One region of the Paenibacillus sp. DS2015 genome, then DNA from elsewhere that is predicted to be linked to it. Evidence: riboswitches for the same ligand, from Rfam matches in the RefSeq annotation. Region 1 holds a riboswitch; each other region holds the start of a gene.
The links. A riboswitch is a leader RNA that binds a small molecule or an ion and turns the genes downstream of it on or off. The one in region 1 is predicted to bind cyclic di-AMP.
Positions count from the first base shown of each region.

Region 2: it holds a riboswitch for cyclic di-AMP, as region 1 does, so the genes downstream of both, J2T13_RS24680 (hypothetical protein) here and J2T13_RS22725 (C40 family peptidase) in region 1, are expected to answer to the same signal.
Region 3: it holds a riboswitch for cyclic di-AMP, as region 1 does, so the genes downstream of both, J2T13_RS14845 (hypothetical protein) here and J2T13_RS22725 (C40 family peptidase) in region 1, are expected to answer to the same signal.
Region 4: it holds a riboswitch for cyclic di-AMP, as region 1 does, so the genes downstream of both, J2T13_RS16825 (APC family permease) here and J2T13_RS22725 (C40 family peptidase) in region 1, are expected to answer to the same signal.

Region 1 covers NZ_JBNPWS010000037.1:15,775-20,182, reverse strand. Annotated here, with positions in the region: gene J2T13_RS22740 (M1 family metallopeptidase) at 1-265, shown strand, start outside; gene J2T13_RS22735 (hypothetical protein) at 277-1,098, shown strand; cyclic di-AMP (ydaO/yuaA leader) riboswitch at 1,353-1,491, shown strand; gene J2T13_RS22730 (C40 family peptidase) at 1,496-1,963, shown strand; cyclic di-AMP (ydaO/yuaA leader) riboswitch at 2,228-2,366, shown strand; gene J2T13_RS22725 (C40 family peptidase) at 2,370-2,837, shown strand; gene J2T13_RS22720 (GNAT family N-acetyltransferase) at 3,087-3,581, shown strand; gene J2T13_RS22715 (c-type cytochrome) at 3,728-4,084, shown strand; gene J2T13_RS22710 (4a-hydroxytetrahydrobiopterin dehydratase) at 4,174-4,408, opposite strand, start outside.
Region 2 covers NZ_JBNPWS010000046.1:8,431-12,838, forward strand. Annotated here, with positions in the region: gene J2T13_RS24675 (carbohydrate binding domain-containing protein) at 1-990, shown strand, start outside; cyclic di-AMP (ydaO/yuaA leader) riboswitch at 1,499-1,699, shown strand; cyclic di-AMP (ydaO/yuaA leader) riboswitch at 1,806-1,989, shown strand; gene J2T13_RS24680 (hypothetical protein) at 2,112-2,525, shown strand; gene J2T13_RS24685 (potassium-transporting ATPase subunit F) at 2,658-2,735, shown strand; gene kdpA (potassium-transporting ATPase subunit KdpA) at 2,765-4,408, shown strand, end outside.
Region 3 covers NZ_JBNPWS010000016.1:47,821-52,228, reverse strand. Annotated here, with positions in the region: gene hmpA (NO-inducible flavohemoprotein) at 1-496, shown strand, start outside; gene J2T13_RS14855 (Crp/Fnr family transcriptional regulator) at 608-1,105, opposite strand; gene J2T13_RS14850 (hypothetical protein) at 1,290-1,685, shown strand; gene J2T13_RS14845 (hypothetical protein) at 1,682-2,137, opposite strand; cyclic di-AMP (ydaO/yuaA leader) riboswitch at 2,254-2,419, opposite strand; gene J2T13_RS14840 (hypothetical protein) at 2,781-3,146, opposite strand; gene J2T13_RS14835 (YolD-like family protein) at 3,163-3,498, opposite strand; gene J2T13_RS14830 (DNA polymerase IV) at 3,495-4,408, opposite strand, start outside.
Region 4 covers NZ_JBNPWS010000020.1:8,579-12,986, reverse strand. Annotated here, with positions in the region: gene J2T13_RS16830 (GTP-binding protein) at 1-27, opposite strand, end outside; gene J2T13_RS16825 (APC family permease) at 188-2,005, opposite strand; cyclic di-AMP (ydaO/yuaA leader) riboswitch at 2,123-2,269, opposite strand; gene J2T13_RS16820 (hypothetical protein) at 2,573-3,277, shown strand; gene J2T13_RS16815 (hypothetical protein) at 3,403-3,975, shown strand; gene J2T13_RS16810 (hypothetical protein) at 4,139-4,408, opposite strand, start outside.

The DNA.
Region 1 (4,408 bases):
CCCTAATATACCGATACTCTTCCGCTTTGCCGATGGTCACTCTATCCATAAGGTATGGACAGGGAATGGAGATCATATTCAGTTCAAGCTACAATACAAATCTCCTCTGGCATGGGCCATGATCGATCCTGAATACACCCTTGTACTTGAGAATAACCATATTAACAACTATATGAAGGTAGATGACGACCACAAGATTGTATCACGCTTAAACATAAGCATCACCAAGCTAGTGGAAACATGGCTTGGAAGTCTGTCCTGGTGAGGTGAGAGCTGGTGAGGAACAATATCGCCAATGGCTGGAAAAGTGTTAAAGACCAATTTTACGTTGTAATCATTCTATTTTTATACCAGTTAATCTGTGGGTATTTTCTATACCGTTTGGTTCAATCGGCGGTAGTCCCTTTATTCCTACGCTATCCTGACCCACCACCGAATGAGTTGAGTAAGATTCTTTTCTATGTAGAAGGACAACTGAGTCTAACCAACAATGAAACTGTCCATTCCTATCTTTGGATCTTATTAGGTATGCTACTCTTACGAATGATACTTACACCACTTATTCATGCAGGAATCCTTTACGGTCTTCATAAAGAAAGAGTTGGAGAGCCTGGGCTTTTCTTTTTCAAAGGTATTCAACAACTTTGGAAGCCGATGGCGCTACTCTATTGGATAGAGATCGGACTTGTATTGATTCCAGCTTACTGGGTCATTCCTAAATTATATGATATTGGTCTTACTGGATTTCTATCTCCATCCATATGGATTCAAGCCGTGCCCTACATGCTCGCTTGGTATGTATACCGATATATTATCCATCAATTGATTCTCTATGTTCAGTTCGGAGTAACCGGTCGCGCCGGAATCCTGTCCTCCATTCGAATCTGTCTTCGATACACGCTATCTGTTATGGGTATATCTCTCATTCTAGGCCTCAGTTGCATATTACTGTTCAGCCTATTCACAGGTATGTCCCTCTGGTGGACCGGATTAATTGGTCTTATTATCCAACAGGCCTATCATTTCATTTCCTGTCTGTTTAAATTATGGGGAATCACTGCGCAATTTGATTTATGGTATAACAAGAAGTTCCGATGACTTCACAAAAAACTATTTTTAAGAATATATGAAAAAATAGTTATTAAATTTTTGTCATCACTCCAATCCCTTGATATAGGAAAAACCCCCCCTTTTTTCGTGAAATAAGGGGGGGTTTTTCTATCTTTTTTTGCTTTAACCGTTTGCTAAACCTTAGATCCTCTGTTAAAATGATCCCAGTTGGTTTTAGTAACAACTTTGTAATCTTTATGACACTATTATTGTAGACGACCGCCATTTCATTACTTTCAGGTGCACGATAAAGGCCAAATTCCTTGGCACCAGGAAGCGGGGGATCCATTAAATGGGTGAATTGATCTCGCATTAGAGGGATCATAGGGGACCTTCAACCGAATCCTTAAGCTAACCTCGCAGGCATTGGAAGGGGAAAATGTAATTGAAGAAGAAATTATCCGCTGCAGCATTGAGCGTGGCACTCGCATTAACTATTGGAACTGGAAGCGTATTTGCAGACTCGAAATTGAACACAGCCATTCAACCCACTATCGGAGTTAGTTATAAAACCGCGGGTACCACTACAAACGGATTTGACTGCTCTGGTTTTACCAGATATGTCTTTCAGAAATTAGGTGTAAATCTCCCTCGTCAGTCTGCATCGCAATATCAGATGGGTACCTCTGTATCGCGTAATCAGCTGAGATCTGGAGACCTTGTTTTCTTTAATACCTCCGGAAGAGGTGTGTCCCATGTTGGGATATTTGTTGGAAATGGTAAATTTGCACATGCCTCTTCATCACGTGGTGTCATGATTAGCCCTCTTAGTCAAAGCTATTATGCCAACCGCTACGTGGGTGCCAAACGTGTTATGAGTACAGCTAAGTATCAAGCCACTGCGTATAACTAACCTTTATAATTAGGCTCACAACTGAGACTTTTGCCGAAGTCTCAGTTGTGGGTTTTTTCTTTTATTACATACAATAACGTAATAAATTACAAAAAGGTTTCAATTTTTGTAACTAATCCATAAATTTTTTTAATAATATTCATAGAAACAATTGCCAAACTACTAATCCTTTGTTACAATAGTCCCAGTTAGATTTTAGTAACAACTTTGTAATAAGTATTGTAACAACTTATCATTGATGTATACGTTCTATCAATTATAGTGTTAACAAATCAGCCGAATTCCCGTAAACTCGGGAAGCGGGGGAACCAGTAGTGGGTGAATTGATCTTGCATCAAAGGGATCATAGGGGACCTTCAACCGAATCCTTAAGCTAACCTCGCAGGCACCAGGAGGAGTCATATTGTTGAATAAGAAATTAGTATCTTCAGTTATGGGTTTGGCATTATTATTTACTATTGGAACAGGAAGCGCTTTCGCAGATTCTAAATTGGATAAAGCGATTGCTCCAACAATTGGAACTAGTTATAAAGAAGCTGGAGTCAGCACAAACGGCTTCGATTGCTCCGGGTTTACAATGTATATTTTTGATAAATTAGGTATTAACTTACCTCATCAATCCGGTTCCCAATACAACATGGGTACTTCTGTAGCCCGTGATGATTTACGCGAAGGCGATCTAGTATTCTTTAATACGAATGGAAGAGGCGTTTCACACGTCGGAATTTATGTTGGAAATGGTAAATTTGCACACTCTTCTTCTTCTAGAGGGGTAATTATTAATTCACTTAGCGAGAGCTACTACGTTTCTAAATACGTTGGTGCTAAGAGAATTATGAGTACTGATACATACAATGCCGTTGCCATTGATTAAACCATTCATTTGACCCTACGCCCGAGAATTGAGATTTCTCTAAATCTCAATTCTCGGGTTTTTCTGTCTAGTTTTATGTGCATCATTTAGTGCTGATCCAAACATACTATAAAATTTAAGCTTAATCTTTATTACCCCGCTACCTAAGAATTAAACATCCACCACATCTTCAATTGTAAATATGTATATATCACAAGTATTTTCATGATGATAACCCTGCCTACCCATATAACAAAGGAGATTCTACTCATGAGCCATAAAGATTACCCATTTATTGTGCTTCCTATGGAAATTAGCCATGCCAAATCTATTTGCGAATGGAAGTTCGCTCCTCCTTACAATATATATGGATGGTTACCATGGGAACAAATGGAGCTACTTGGTATTGAGTTTGGAGACCCTCTCCTACGCGCAACTCAATATCTCTCAGTAATGAATGAATCCGGAGATCTTTGCGGATTCGCACAGTTATTTCCACTAGAAGGAGTGACCCGATTAGGAATCTGTATGCACCCTGATTTATGTGGTCAGGGAAAGGGTAAATCTTTTGTACTATCCATTGTTCACGCTGCATTGTTACGCGAGCCCCACGACGAGATTGATTTAGAGGTGCTCACTTGGAATAAACGTGCTATTCAAGCCTATATCAAAGCGAATTTTATTATTACGGATTGTTATGAACGACTTACTCCTGAAGGTATTAAAGACTTTTACTGCATGGTTTATCAACTAAATAATGACTAATTATATGACAAATAGCACTAATCCGTGAGTTGTTTGGTATAATCAAGAAGATAATTGTTTCTTTTTTGTCACAAACGCTATGCTCTAAGGATTTGTTCCGTTATAATAAATACATTAGTTTACATAGAAAGAAGGGACGAATAAGTATGCAAAAATGGATCATGAGCGGTTTGTTTTTCGCCGCGTGTGCTATAGCTCTGGTACTTATGTTCACACTACCAGGTAAAGAAGAAATAGCAGAAGAAGAGAAACCAGCCATGCCTGTGGTGACATTAGATGCGGGTGCAGCTGAAACATTGGTTAAAGCCAACTGTATTAGCTGTCATGGCGATCAACTGCAAGGTTCGGTAGGACCGAATTTACAGAACATCGGAGCTACACTATCCGCGGAACAGATTTACAATATCGTTTCTAAAGGTAGCGGAATAATGCCGGCTTTCAAAGATCAATTAAAAGATGAAGAAATTGCTAACGTTGCTCTTTGGTTATCCGAGAAGAAGTAATCGCTAACATTCATAGAAGAAACGGGCATCACTCCAATAGGAATGATGCCCGTTTCTTCTATATATAACTATCTTTTCCTCTGTTCTTCTTATTTCACTCTTTCATTACCACACATTTTCTCAAATGATTCATTATATTGTTGCGCAGTTTTGAAATCGAGAGCCGTTAGTTCGCCTTCACTCCAGGAGGTGAGACGTAACATAACCGTTGTATAATCAATATGAATTGAGGGATGATGATCAAACGCTTCGGAAATCGTCGCAACTTCGTCCACAAATGCAATGCCCTTCATAAAACTTGAGAAAACGTATTTGCGTGCAATC
Region 2 (4,408 bases), on a different contig from region 1:
GAAGTAGGGTCCTTCGTAAACGATAAATGGAATCGAGGCTCGGTTAACCATTCAGCGCAGTTCTTTACCTGGAAAGAACGTAAGGAATACAGTGCTGATGATACAGCGGCGGCTCTAGAACAGTACAACTATGAGAATAACATGGGTACCGCTAATCAACCAACTTCTACGAATGCGTTCTTGCAAGGAAACAACTATCATTCACCTGATCATAGTAAGCAATCAGGCATGAACGTGATCGATATGCGAATGCATATGAATTTCGGTGATGCTAATAACGCATTCTGGAATGGTAAAGATTCGGATGACAGCTATAATGATGCGACCTACAACGTCGTTTATGTGGATGGCCATGACTTTGGTCCAAATAAATCGAGCACGGCCTATTCTGGCGGTACTGATGCATGGGCAGAAAACATGAGCTTGATGTGGACCTTCCGTGGTATCCCGACACTGTATATGGGTTCGGAGGTCGAGTTCCAAGCGGGTAAACAGATCGATTGCGGTCCAACCTGCCCGTTGAGCACGACCCGTCGAGCTTACTTCGGTGATAATATCACAGGCAGTGTGGTTGCTAGTGATTTCGGTAAGGTAACTTCCGCATCAGGTGCGGTAGCAGACACACTGAATAAACCACTCGTTAAGCATTTGCAACGTTTGAATCAGATACGTCGTCAAATTCCAGCACTACAGAAAGGACAGTACTCAACTGAGGGGATTACAGGGAACATGGCGTACAAGCGTCGTTACACAGATACAACGAAAGGCGTGGATAGTTTTGCGCTCATTACCGTCAGCGGATCGGCTACTTTTAACAGCATTCCGAACGGAACGTATAAAGATGTCATTACGGGTGACGTGAAAATCGTAAACAATGGTACCCTGACCGCAAGTATGTCAGGCAAAGGGAACTTACGTGTGTATGTCCTTGATCTTCCAGGCAATCCTGCCCCAGGAAAGATCGGTACTGATGGCCCTTACTTGAAGTAAAGATACTAGTTAAACCCGCCTGAATCATTGGCGGTAGGGCTGTCGAGAATCCCTCGACAGCTTTTTTTATGCTTTTGTATGTAACGACATACGCTAAGAGTTTGTTTAATTACCTAAGAAGTACTCCTTAACGTAATGATTTTTACCTTCAATCAGGTTGTTTAAATAATGGTCAATCAAAAATTTATATAAATCATACGCTGAAAGATATCCGAAGTAAACACTGACTTGGAGGGGGATTGAGCTGATTTCGACTGAAAATGAATGTGGAAGCGAATACATAGTGAATTAACATTGATTATCTACACCAATGCTACATTATGCTAGTGTTTTCAATGAATGTTTAATATCAAGAGAAATATAGAGTTGGATGTAGTATATCGAAGATAAACGATGATAAAGTTTCACATAAAGTCCTACATTGTCAAATTTGGATCTCTATCTATCTTTACAGAAATATGCGCCAAGGGTATGATTCAACTCATGAATACAAGAAAGAAAAAATTTCCATTAGTAATCGCTGAATTTCCTTGTGATGTAAGGGAAATGGGGGAACCAATATATTGATGATGCAGAGGCGGTGTGAGAGCCGTCTTATGTATCATCTGGGGTGAATCCTATTACGAATATCATGAAATTCGTAATAGGTAGGGCGACTCTCACCGCCCGAATCCGACAGCTAACCTCGTAAGCGTTGGAATGCAGCTTCTCTTCCTTTCTATACTAAGGAATGGAGCTGTTCTTTAAGAGAGAGGATGATGGAGCGTGTGATCGAATGACGACCACAGGGCCTAGACCTCTGTGGTTTTTTACTGTGTTTTTTATCGCTGAGTCCTTGAATGGAAAAGGAACGGGGGAACCAACGGAAGTGATGATCCTGTAATACTTGATCATCACTTCAAGGGGTGAATCTCGGGGCAAGCAAGCTGCTCACCGAGTAGGGCGACTCTCAAGCCCGAATCCGACAGCTAACCTCGTAAGCGTATTGAGAGAGGCAACGAATGTCGTGAACAAGATAGGGTCTATTAGACCCTGTCTTAGGAAGTCACGGGATGAGTTCTTCTCAGCCCCATGGCTTCTTTTTGTTGTCTTCTCTTTCTAATCAATAGGAGGAGAACCAGATGAAAGTACAACAAGATGTGATGATTGTATCTGCTCCAAATGTAATAGGAGAAGCTTTTATCCGTCAATTAATAAGATACAAGATCCCGTTTGCTGCGATAACGAACAATAAAATAGAACGTGAACGGTTGAAGAAAATGGGAGTAGAGAAAACCCTCATGGTGGGTACTACGGATGAACGTACTTGGGTCATACCTGCTTTCCCGGTGGGTAAAATCATTCTATTTGAAAGCAGTTTGAATCTGAGCTGCCGGTATTTACGAATATGTCGCACATGGACCTCAGAGCCCATTTATATTATTACTCATTCAAGCAATCCAAGATCGATCTACAAAGGACTCGGAGCAAGTTATGTGATTCATACGCGAAGTCAAGACGCATCGTTTCTAGTCTCTATGTTAGTAGATAAATAACAATTTGAAGTATGGAGGTAATCAGATGCTGGATCTGTACATGCTGTTGATTTTGGCAGGGGCCTATACTTTGTTTACAGGATTCTTATCTTGGTGCGGAAGAATGTTCCGAGAATCGGAGGGCGATAGAAGATGATCGTTGTTGCTGTATTTACCCTGTTTATATTTCTTTATTTGATCTATGCGTTAATAAACCCAGAAAAATTCTAAGAATCAAACGAAGGAGGAAGTAATCGAACATGGGCATTTTACAAATTTGTATCGTTATTCTGGTCTTGGTGTTACTCGTCAAGCCGTTAGGTACTTACCTTTACAATGTATTTCAGAAGGAAAACAATAAAACAGATAAATGGTTCTCTTTTGTAGAGAAACCAATATTTAGACTGATTGGTTTAAAGGAACGGAAAGGAATGACTTGGAAAAAGTATGCATTTAGCTTTGTTTTAACTAATATCGTGCTCGTTACTGTCAGTTATCTCATTCTTCGATTGCAGAAATTTCTACCGTTTAATCCGAATAATATGGACAACATGGAACCGACCTTGACCTTCAACACGGTCATCAGCTTCATGACGAATACGAACTTGCAGCATTACAGCGGAGAATCAGCTCTGTCTTATTTCTCACAGATGGCTGTAATTATGATGATGATGTTCACATCTGCAGCGACGGGATTATGCGTGGCGATTGCGTTTATACGAGCTATCACCAGCAAGGGAGAAACCATCGGTAACTTTTTTGAGGATTTCGTGAAGGCACATATCCGTGTGTTCTTGCCATTGGCTTTTGTGGTCACTTTGCTGCTTGTGGCGCTTCAGGTTCCACAAACCTTGCAACCCACATTATCCGTGTCAGGGCTTGATGGGCAAGTACAGCAAATTGCCATCGGACCCGTTGCTTCATTAGAGTCTATTAAACACTTAGGGACAAATGGTGGTGGATTCTTTGGAGTCAACTCAAGCCATCCATTTGAAAACCCTAATCCACTCACGAATGTGATTGAGATATTATCGATGTGGTCATTGGCTGCTGCCTTACCTTATACGTTCGGTTTGTTTGCCAAAAATAAAAAACAAGGTTGGGTCATTTTTTCGGCGATGATGATATTGTTTGTACTCTTCTTATCTTTGGCTTATGTGTCGGAGTCAAAAGGTAACCCAGTATTAAACCAATTGGGAATTGATTCTTCACAAGGGAGTATGGAAGGCAAAGAGGTACGTTTTGGTGTTGCGCAATCTACACTCTTTACCACGGTAACTACGGCAGCTACCACAGGTTCAGTGAACAATATGCATGATACATTAACGCCGCTTGGTGGAGTCACACCGCTTGCATTAATGATGTTAAACTGCGTGTTCGGTGGAAAAGGCGTGGGTGTTATGAACATGCTGATGTATGCCATCTTGGCTGTTTTCCTTGCCGGACTGATGGTCGGACGTACTCCTGAGTTCCTAGGACGTAAAATTGAGGCTAGAGAGATGAAGTTTATAGCTATTGCCATTTTGGCTCATCCGTTGATTATCTTGGCTCCAACAGCTATTGCGCTGATGACGGAGGTAGGTAAAGTAGCGATAAGCAACCCATCGTTCCACGGTATTTCGCAGGTGTTGTATGAATTCACATCTTCTGCGGCGAACAATGGTTCTGGCTTTGAGGGGCTCGGAGATAACACGCCATTCTGGAATATTTCTACGGGTATAGTCATGTTATTCGGTCGATATATTTCGATGATCGCACTCCTTGCTGTTGCAGGTTCTATGCTACGTAAGAAATGGGTTCCAGAAACGATAGGCACACTACGTACAGATAATGGCCTATTCATTGGTATTCTCGTAGGTACCGTATTGATCATTGGTGCGTTGACATTCCTGCCGGCGATTGTG
Region 3 (4,408 bases), on a different contig from region 1:
ATCTACTTACTTACACGAAGCCGTTGATGTGGGTAATGTATTGGAAGTCAGTACCCCAGCTGGAGTCTTCACACTGGATCAAGGTATAGATATCCCAGTAGTTCTTATCAGTGGGGGGGTTGGACTAACTCCAATGGTGAGTATGCTAGAGACATTGGCTACGGAACAGCCTGAGCGTGAAGTAACGTATATTCATGCTGCCATCAATGGAAGACTACATGCGATGAAGGGATTAATTAATGAACTGGTTCAATGCCATCATCATCTGAAATCCTATGTGTGTTATGAATCTCCAGTGGAAGGGGATGTCTATGATAAATCCGGTTACATTGATCTAGCCTGGCTTCAAGAGGTAGCAGACCCGAACGCCGACTTCTACTTCTGCGGACCTACCCCTTTTATGAGCGCCATATATAAGATACTGTTGGAATGGAACGTGCCTGAGGAAAGAATCCATTTTGAATTCTTCGGTCCAGCGGGTAGCTTGATAGAGTAACGAATAAGGAATTATAGTATTAACTTTAGAGTAACATGTAATAATAAAGGGTCTATTCCAAAAAGGTCTATCCCGACCTGAAGAATAGACCCTTATTGGTTGTTGCATTCATTACTTTAATCGCAACAAACGATTCACCGTTTCTCTACGCACACCAATCAACTGCCCAATTTCCTCTTGTGTCAGCAGTTCCGTCACATCTACCCCATGAGAGTAGTCATGTAACCATTCACTAAGTAGCTCCAGACGCTCCGCCGGAGTCCCCACGGTTAGATGATCCAAACGTTGCTGCATGAAACGTAATTTCTCCTGTAATAATAGTGCGACTTCCATTGGTTTATTGTGATCCTCCCGCAGTTGACGATACCATTCGGTAGCAGGTATGGCTTCCACTTCACTACGCATAAGTGCTATAGCGGTACCGTGGGCTTCTTTAGGTGTAATCAGGGAATGATGGGGTACCGTTTCTCCGGCGTATAGAATGTTGAACAGCACCATATTTCCATTCTCATGTAACCTTGTCACCTTAAATAATCCACTTTTGATATGGTATAGATATTCCCCACCATCACCTTGATGAAATAAAATTTCTCCCTTATGTAAAATCATTATATTATGTTCCTCCATTATTTAAACTTAACCAGATTTATTCAACCTTATCTAGTTAGTATAACAGATGGTTATCATTCTCTTGCAAAAATTGGTGCTTGCCACGGGGAATACTTCTCCCTTAGTATGAACATAATAAGAACATGTGTTCTTATTATCAAAATTCATACGAGGAAGTGCTGTCATGAAAGCTACCCCTCCCGCTCCATCAGAAGAGGATGCCCTACTAGTTAAGAATTACTTATTACACATGATTATGCTAGATGTTCTAGAGCGTGACATTCAATCTATGGTGACCCTCTCACTCAAGATGCAGCCATTATATATTCGAGGGTTGTCAGGAATTCAAAAACAAGTAATGAGTCACCTCTCCACCCTTCGTCTTCATATGGGGGCTCGAGGTATCCGTATCTACCAAGAATCACGTACGAATTCTAGCGTTGAGACCTTATATCTGTGTCGAGGATATCATCGCCGCCTCTTCATGCCCCTGTCCTATATCAAATCAGAAGTAACACTTAAATTAAACATATATTTAGGAGCAACATCCACACTTCCCAATTCGAGAATAGAGTACTAAAACGCGAAGTACGCTTGGGAACGATCAAATAACAAAGAACGCTCCCGAGAATGACTGACCCGTTCCAGTTGCTGCATAGGATTGTTTAGATTCGAAATCAGGTCAGTCAATGCGCATTCCACTAATATCTTCCTTTCAGGTCCCCATACTTCATCTTTGTCTTGCACATAGCGTATACTCTCCGCGATAGAAAGACCTTTTAAACGTATAAATACAGAGGCCCATTGAACGAGGTCTATATTCGTTCTCGTGTCTGGTATGGTGTACTCTGCATACCCAGCCACGCCGCAACTGAATACCTTTAACAATCCACATATGCAAAGTGCGCTGCCCAAAGGATTACAATTCTCTATTGGTTCGGAATCAAATCGAAATATTTCCATATGACTTACTTTTAATTCAGACCGTTCCTTCTCTTCTAACCAAGGGAAATACCCGGTTAATTGCAACATGACAGGATTCTCCTCATCTACAAAAAATAAAATACAAAGAAGCCCTAAGAGCAGAGAAACTCGGCTCATGGGCTTCTTCCACAGTAAATAGACGCACTGTAGAGGCTACGGTCGCAGTTCTCTCTCAACTACGCTTACGAGGTTAGCTGTCGGATTCGGGCTTGAGAGTGCCCTACCTAAGTGCTTGTGTGGCAAGCATAAGGATTCACCCCATGAGGCCGTATTCGCGGCTCTCGGTTGGTTCCCCCATTTCCCTATTCGGGAATTCAGCGTTGGAATGAAAATGTTAAGTTATTGAAATGAATCATACGCTCTATGGAATTCAAAAGTAAAACTCTAATAAGAGGGTTATTCTACGTATTTCGAATGAAAACACGAGTGAAAGCGAATACATATTGAATACACATTGATTTTGTACATAAATACTACGTTATGCTTGTGTTATCAATAAATATTAGAGAACGAGAGAAATAAGGAGTTAGATACAGTAAATTGAAGATATATATTGAATAAGTCACCCATAATGTTCTATATTCCCAGATTTGCATTCATGTCTTTTTTTACAGAAACAATCGCCAGGGGTATCATTCATCTCATTAATACAACAAGAGATTATGAACAGAATACCAGTTATGTCAATTTATTAAAGAGTAGAGGCGGTTAAGTACTCGACCAACATAACCTCCGAATCATACTTAACTTTACTCCATAACATTTCAATTTGTTGTTGGTATCCCCTACATCTATATTGAGCTATAAGCCTATCTGCAGTTCTCGATTGGGCGATTATCCTCATATCCTTACTGATCAATTCATTTTTAACGATATGCAGATCTTTACTAACTTGGTTCTGGACGCTGTCTAAATACTCACTAAACCACTTTCTTAAGCTCATACTGCTATTTATTACTCGCTGCTTGTCATACTCTAGAACATCAAGCAATATGGGTAGTTCAAGATATTTTTTGACAAGTAGCAGTTCTGGCCCTGTCTGACTCTGTCTCACCATTATGCAAGCTTCCTCTCTACATGAACTGAACACTTACAATTTCGTCAAAATCAATCCATTCCAATCCTTCTTCGATCTCCATCCTAATTTTCTTTGTGAACGGGCTTATTTCTGTTACTACCCCACAGATTACATGAGGCTCATATTCACTAAATAATCTAACTTTTATGACCTCTTTGTAATGTAGTGAATCACTTATATTTCGGGTCATGATCTCCAGTTCATCTTCGTGGATGATTGGACGACTTTGTCTGTTGTACTGTTGCTGATGTTCAATAATACGTTCTTTATGTTGAGGTAACATCATCCGACTCGATTCCCACAATCCATTCCCATGAAGTTTTTTGCTCATCTGTAATGCCCCCCAATTTTAGCAGCTCTGTCCACTGCCTGCCCTGCCGAAGTTATTGAACTTGCTCTTAGAATGGAAATATCTCCAAATCGGTCCTTTATATCATCCATAACCTTATCAATAGCCCTTTGATGCTCCTTATCGTCAAACAAGGTTAACTGATAAGAATCAGCACCGGATAGCTCGGATAACGAAATGGCTACTCTTCTAACAGGCTGCCTATCCCAATGCGTATGAAAAAGTTTCTTTGCGACTTCGTATACCTCACGGGTTATGTTTGTAGGATCTTCCAGTTTCATTTGTCTATGAAATCCTGTAGGTCGGTCAAAGTCAGCACCAGAAACACTTATGGAAACCACACTCCCCATCAATCCCTTTTTCCTTGACCTCCTGGAGACCTCTGTACAAATATCAAGAATAACCGCTTCAATTTCCCATGCTTGCGTATAATCTCTAGGAAGGGTCATCCCGTTCCCAATATCTTTTTGAACATTATGCGTTGTTACGGTTACAGGCGAGTCGTCGATCCCATTGGCAACACGCCATATCACTTCCCCATTAACTCCCCATTTCGATCTTAGTTTATCTAGAGGCGTTGTCGCTAAATCCCCTATGCTTCTAATCCCCATCTTCCAAAGGTGTTGCTGCATCTTTGACCCGATTCCCCACATGTCTCTAACGGGTTTATCCCAGATGTATTTATGTAGCTCACTTTTCTGTAAATGAAATATACCCTCTGGCATCTTCTTCGCAATCATGTCACAGCAGAGCTTAGCGATTACTTTATTTTCTCCAATTCCGGCTCTGGCAAAAATTCCTGTCTCGCTGTAGATTTTATTCTGAATTTGCCTTGCTAGATCAATTGGATTATCAGCAAATAAGTGCATCGAGGAAGTATGGTCTGAGAACA
Region 4 (4,408 bases), on a different contig from region 1:
AGTGACGGGGATTCTTGTTGTATTCATAAAGTTCTCCTTTCAATACTCACTTAATAGTAATAATTACGATTTAATAAAATATAATATATAATTCCTTGTTGCATTTGTCAACTTATGAACATAAGAACCTATGAATAAAACAAAAAAAACTCCCAACGTGAATGTTAGGAGTTCCAATAAGCCGTTATTATTTATTTAGGTGGTACGGTACCGTAGTAATGACAATATCTTTTTGATTAATTAAGAATGTACGAATAAGTAAACTCGATTGATTGTGTAGAATATTCTGCCACCAATGCTTCGTAATGAATTGAGGAATGACAATCGTAATATGATCTGTCGCAGCTGTTTTCCATTCAATCGTCTCAATGAACTTCAACAAAGGACGTACCACACTCCGATATCGTGAACGAAGAACAATCAGTCTTACGCCCGGATTCCATTCGGCCCATTTTTGTTCCATCTTCTGTATTTCTCCCTCATCAAAACCAATATAGACTGCAACCACATTGTCTGACATCGAGCGAGCATAACTTATCGAATTAAGCACAACACGTGTGACTCCTGAGACAGGAACTAGAATGGTACTTCCTTTAATAACCGGCTTATCTGTATCCAATTGGATACGTAACTGGTCTGCCGTATTGAGATAATGACGATGGATTCGCATGAAGAGAAGCATCACAAGCGGTAGGAAAATAAACACCATCCAAATATGCGAGAATTTCGTAAAAATAAAAATGAGTGTGATAGTAAGGGTAGTGATCATACCGATTGTATTAATCGTAAACCGTAACCCCCAGCCAGGTGGCTTGCTTCGATACCAACGGACCATCATGCCTAACTGTGACAGTGTAAAGGGGATGAATACACCCACCGCATAGAGCGGAATTAGACCTTCTGTATTCCCGTGAAATACTGCGACCAGTACAGAGGACAATACACCTAGAATGATGATCCCATTAGAAAACCCTAGGCGATCACCACGAACCATGAACATATGTGGCATAAATTTGTCCTTAGCAAGCATAAAAGCTAACAAGGGAAATGCCGAATACGCAGTATTTGCTGCTAGAAACAGAATAAGTGCAGTAACGCCTTGAATTGCAAAGTAGAGCCCTCCACGTCCGAATACTGATTCAGCAATCTGAGATACAATGGTCGCTTTCGGATCTGGTGTAACGCCGTACCAATAGGCCAGTAAGCTAATACCCGTAAACATGGCACCTAGAATTAGCCCCATCATGACTAACGTCTTCGCTGCATTACGATCTGAGGGTTGCTTAAAATTCGGAATTGCATTCGATACGGCTTCAACGCCGGTCAGAGCTGAACACCCCGAACTAAATGCCTTCAATAGTAGAAACAGACTTATATTCGATACAGCGGCCCCAATCTCGGGAATATCTGTATGAATACTACCCGTTACATATTTGAACAACCCCGAGATAATCAAGACAAAGATAGACACCACAAACAGGTAGACTGGAAAAGCGATAAAAGAAGCGGCTTCCGTAACTCCTCTTAAATTAACAATTGTTAACAATATAATGACCGTTATCGCGATCAATACATTGTGATCATGAAGCTGTGGAAATGCAGACGTCAGCGCATCTGTCCCTGCCGATGCACTGACAGCGACCGTAAGAATGTAATCCACTAAGAGTGAACCACCGGCCATCAGTCCGGTGGATACACCTAAGTTATCCTTAGCCACGATATATGCTCCCCCACCCATAGGATAAGAGAAGATCGTCTGACGGTACGATAGAATAAGGATCGCTAATAGTCCCAGTACAGCTAGTGAAATGGGAAGCGAATACCATATAGCAGTAAATCCAGCCGCCATCAGCACAATCAGAATCTGTTCCGTACCATACGCGACCGATGATAATGCATCTGAGGAAAGTACCGCAAGTGCTTTAAACTTACTTAATTTCTCATGATCAAGCTCATCTGATTTCATTGGACGACCGATTAATAATCTTTTTATTTTGCTGACCATTATCGTTAAACCCCTTCTTTTACAAGTAGAATCAGCCATGCTGTGCGCCAATTTAAGAAGGTTCTCTTGCGGGTCCTGTCCTTTAAACATACAGAGATCTGCATGTCTAAACATAGGTCATGTAACCACCCAAGCTTACGAGGTTAGCTGTCGGATTCGGGCTGTGGATTAGCCCTACGTATACAATACGATTCACCCCATTGGCATGATGCCAAACTATTGGTTCCCCCGCTTTTCCTAACGAAAATTCAGCGCTATTCAACTTATCACGAGAGTTAATTCTAAGGCGCACGAAGTTAACTGTAAACTTCCAAAAAAAGAAAAAAAGGAAGGAAAAGGGATGTAATTTGACTGAAAGAACCATGTAATACATGAATCTCATTCATTATCACGTATTATCGCTTTAAAGCTAATGATTATGAGTAAAAGTGACTAGTCACAGAAAAGACATCTCATTTATTCTCTATCGCACCTTAAATATGGGATAATTTATTAAATATATTGAAAATTCAGTTGATATTACCGATAATAACAAATGAAGTCACTTATTCTCGACTTGTCATAAGAATGACAATCACACAAATTCAGCAACGGGGGAATGAAATAACCATGTTCAAAAACAGAATAATCTCAGCACTACTAGCCTTTATCTTACTGGGCACTCTCGTATTTCCAGCAGTCTCTTCAGCAGCAGCAACGCAGAAGTCAATTGAAGAGGTTAACACAATCTCGCTTGAAAAGAACAATCCTGTGGTGACTATAAACACAGCCGGAGAAAATGACTTTAACTCCGAAGATTATTACTCTGATTACGACGACACATTCACGGACGAAGACGAAGAAGAGTACGAATATGATCCAGAATTTGCAGAATTTCTTGACTATGCCGACCAACTTGAATTGATTGCTTCATTTGAGAATAAGGCCATTTCAAGTTTTGAAAAATATGCCTATGTAAACATCACGTCTAGTAATCGCAAACAGGCTTTTATCACTCTCAACAACTCTGTTGTCCCTAATTACACTAAATTCGTAGTCGCTTTGAAGAAGATTAAACCAACAAATACGACCTTAAAGAACATACATGCTACATATATTAAGGGAGCCTCTTTACAGCTCCAAGGCCTTACGTTAATGAAAAATTCCCTTTCTACGACCAAAATTAATAGTAAATTATTCTATCAAGCGAATAGCAAATTAGATACGGGTCGTACACTGGTCAGTAAGTATAGTAACGATATCGATTCTTATGTAGCTAAATTTGAATACTAATGAGTGAATCTTTATTCAATCAGTGATCTCTATTTGAATATTTAGTAAAACTATTAAAGTAGGAACAGTCTTTACCGATAATGACATAAGAAACTACAAATATATAACGAAGGAATGATCTACGAATGAGTAAGAACAGAATAATAATGACACTACTAGCTTTTATCTTGATTAGTACCCTCGTATTTCCAACTGTATCCTCAGCAGAAACTACAGGAGGGAACTCAACAATAATTGAAGATACCGACACCACAGAGGATCTTTATACCGATGAGGAACCTGAATATGATCCGGAATATGCAGCGCTTCTTGAATATGTAGATGCACTTGAATTAATTGCTAAATTTGAAGATAAAGCCGTTACTTCATACACCAAAAATAATAGATATGTAACTGCTAGCAATCGCAAACAGACCTATGCAGCTTTCAATAATACCATTATCCCTAATTACACTAAATTTGTAGTGGGTTTGAAGAGAATTAAACCTACGACTCCCAAATTGAAGCAAATTCATGACACTTATATCAAAGGTGCATCATTGCAACTTCAAGCCTTTACTTTGTTCAAAAAATCTCTCGGTTCAGCAACGATCAATTATAAGACATTCGATCAGGCTAACGTTAAGCTAGCCGCTGGCTACAAGCTTGTTGATAAATATATTAATGACTTCCAAGCCTATATAGATTTATTTGAATAGTTCGCAATGAAACAACACACTTAACCAAGCGGTATAAAGAACCAGAGTGCTCTTCACTCTGGTTCTTTATATTTCAATCTATACAAGGTCGTAACGGATAGTCAGTACTACTTTCAATCCGAATCTCACACTTGGGAATGGAGTAAACTTTATCTTCTTACTCCTAATCTATACGCTTCACAAAGGATCGGATCATCCATGTTAAAAGAAAGATATGTAAGACAAGCCCCATGCTAAACGAACTCAACGCTGAAAAGGGCTCATTCAAGATTGCCGCCATATAACATTTGGCCGGCCAGAACGTGGGCACCCACATCCCTAGTACCTGCCAAGGTTCTGGAACAAATGCAACAATGATTGGTCCAGCAATAAGGAGTCCATTCACCTTAGATAGAGCCAAACCCTCTACTTTATTCGCAGCAAAGGATGCCAG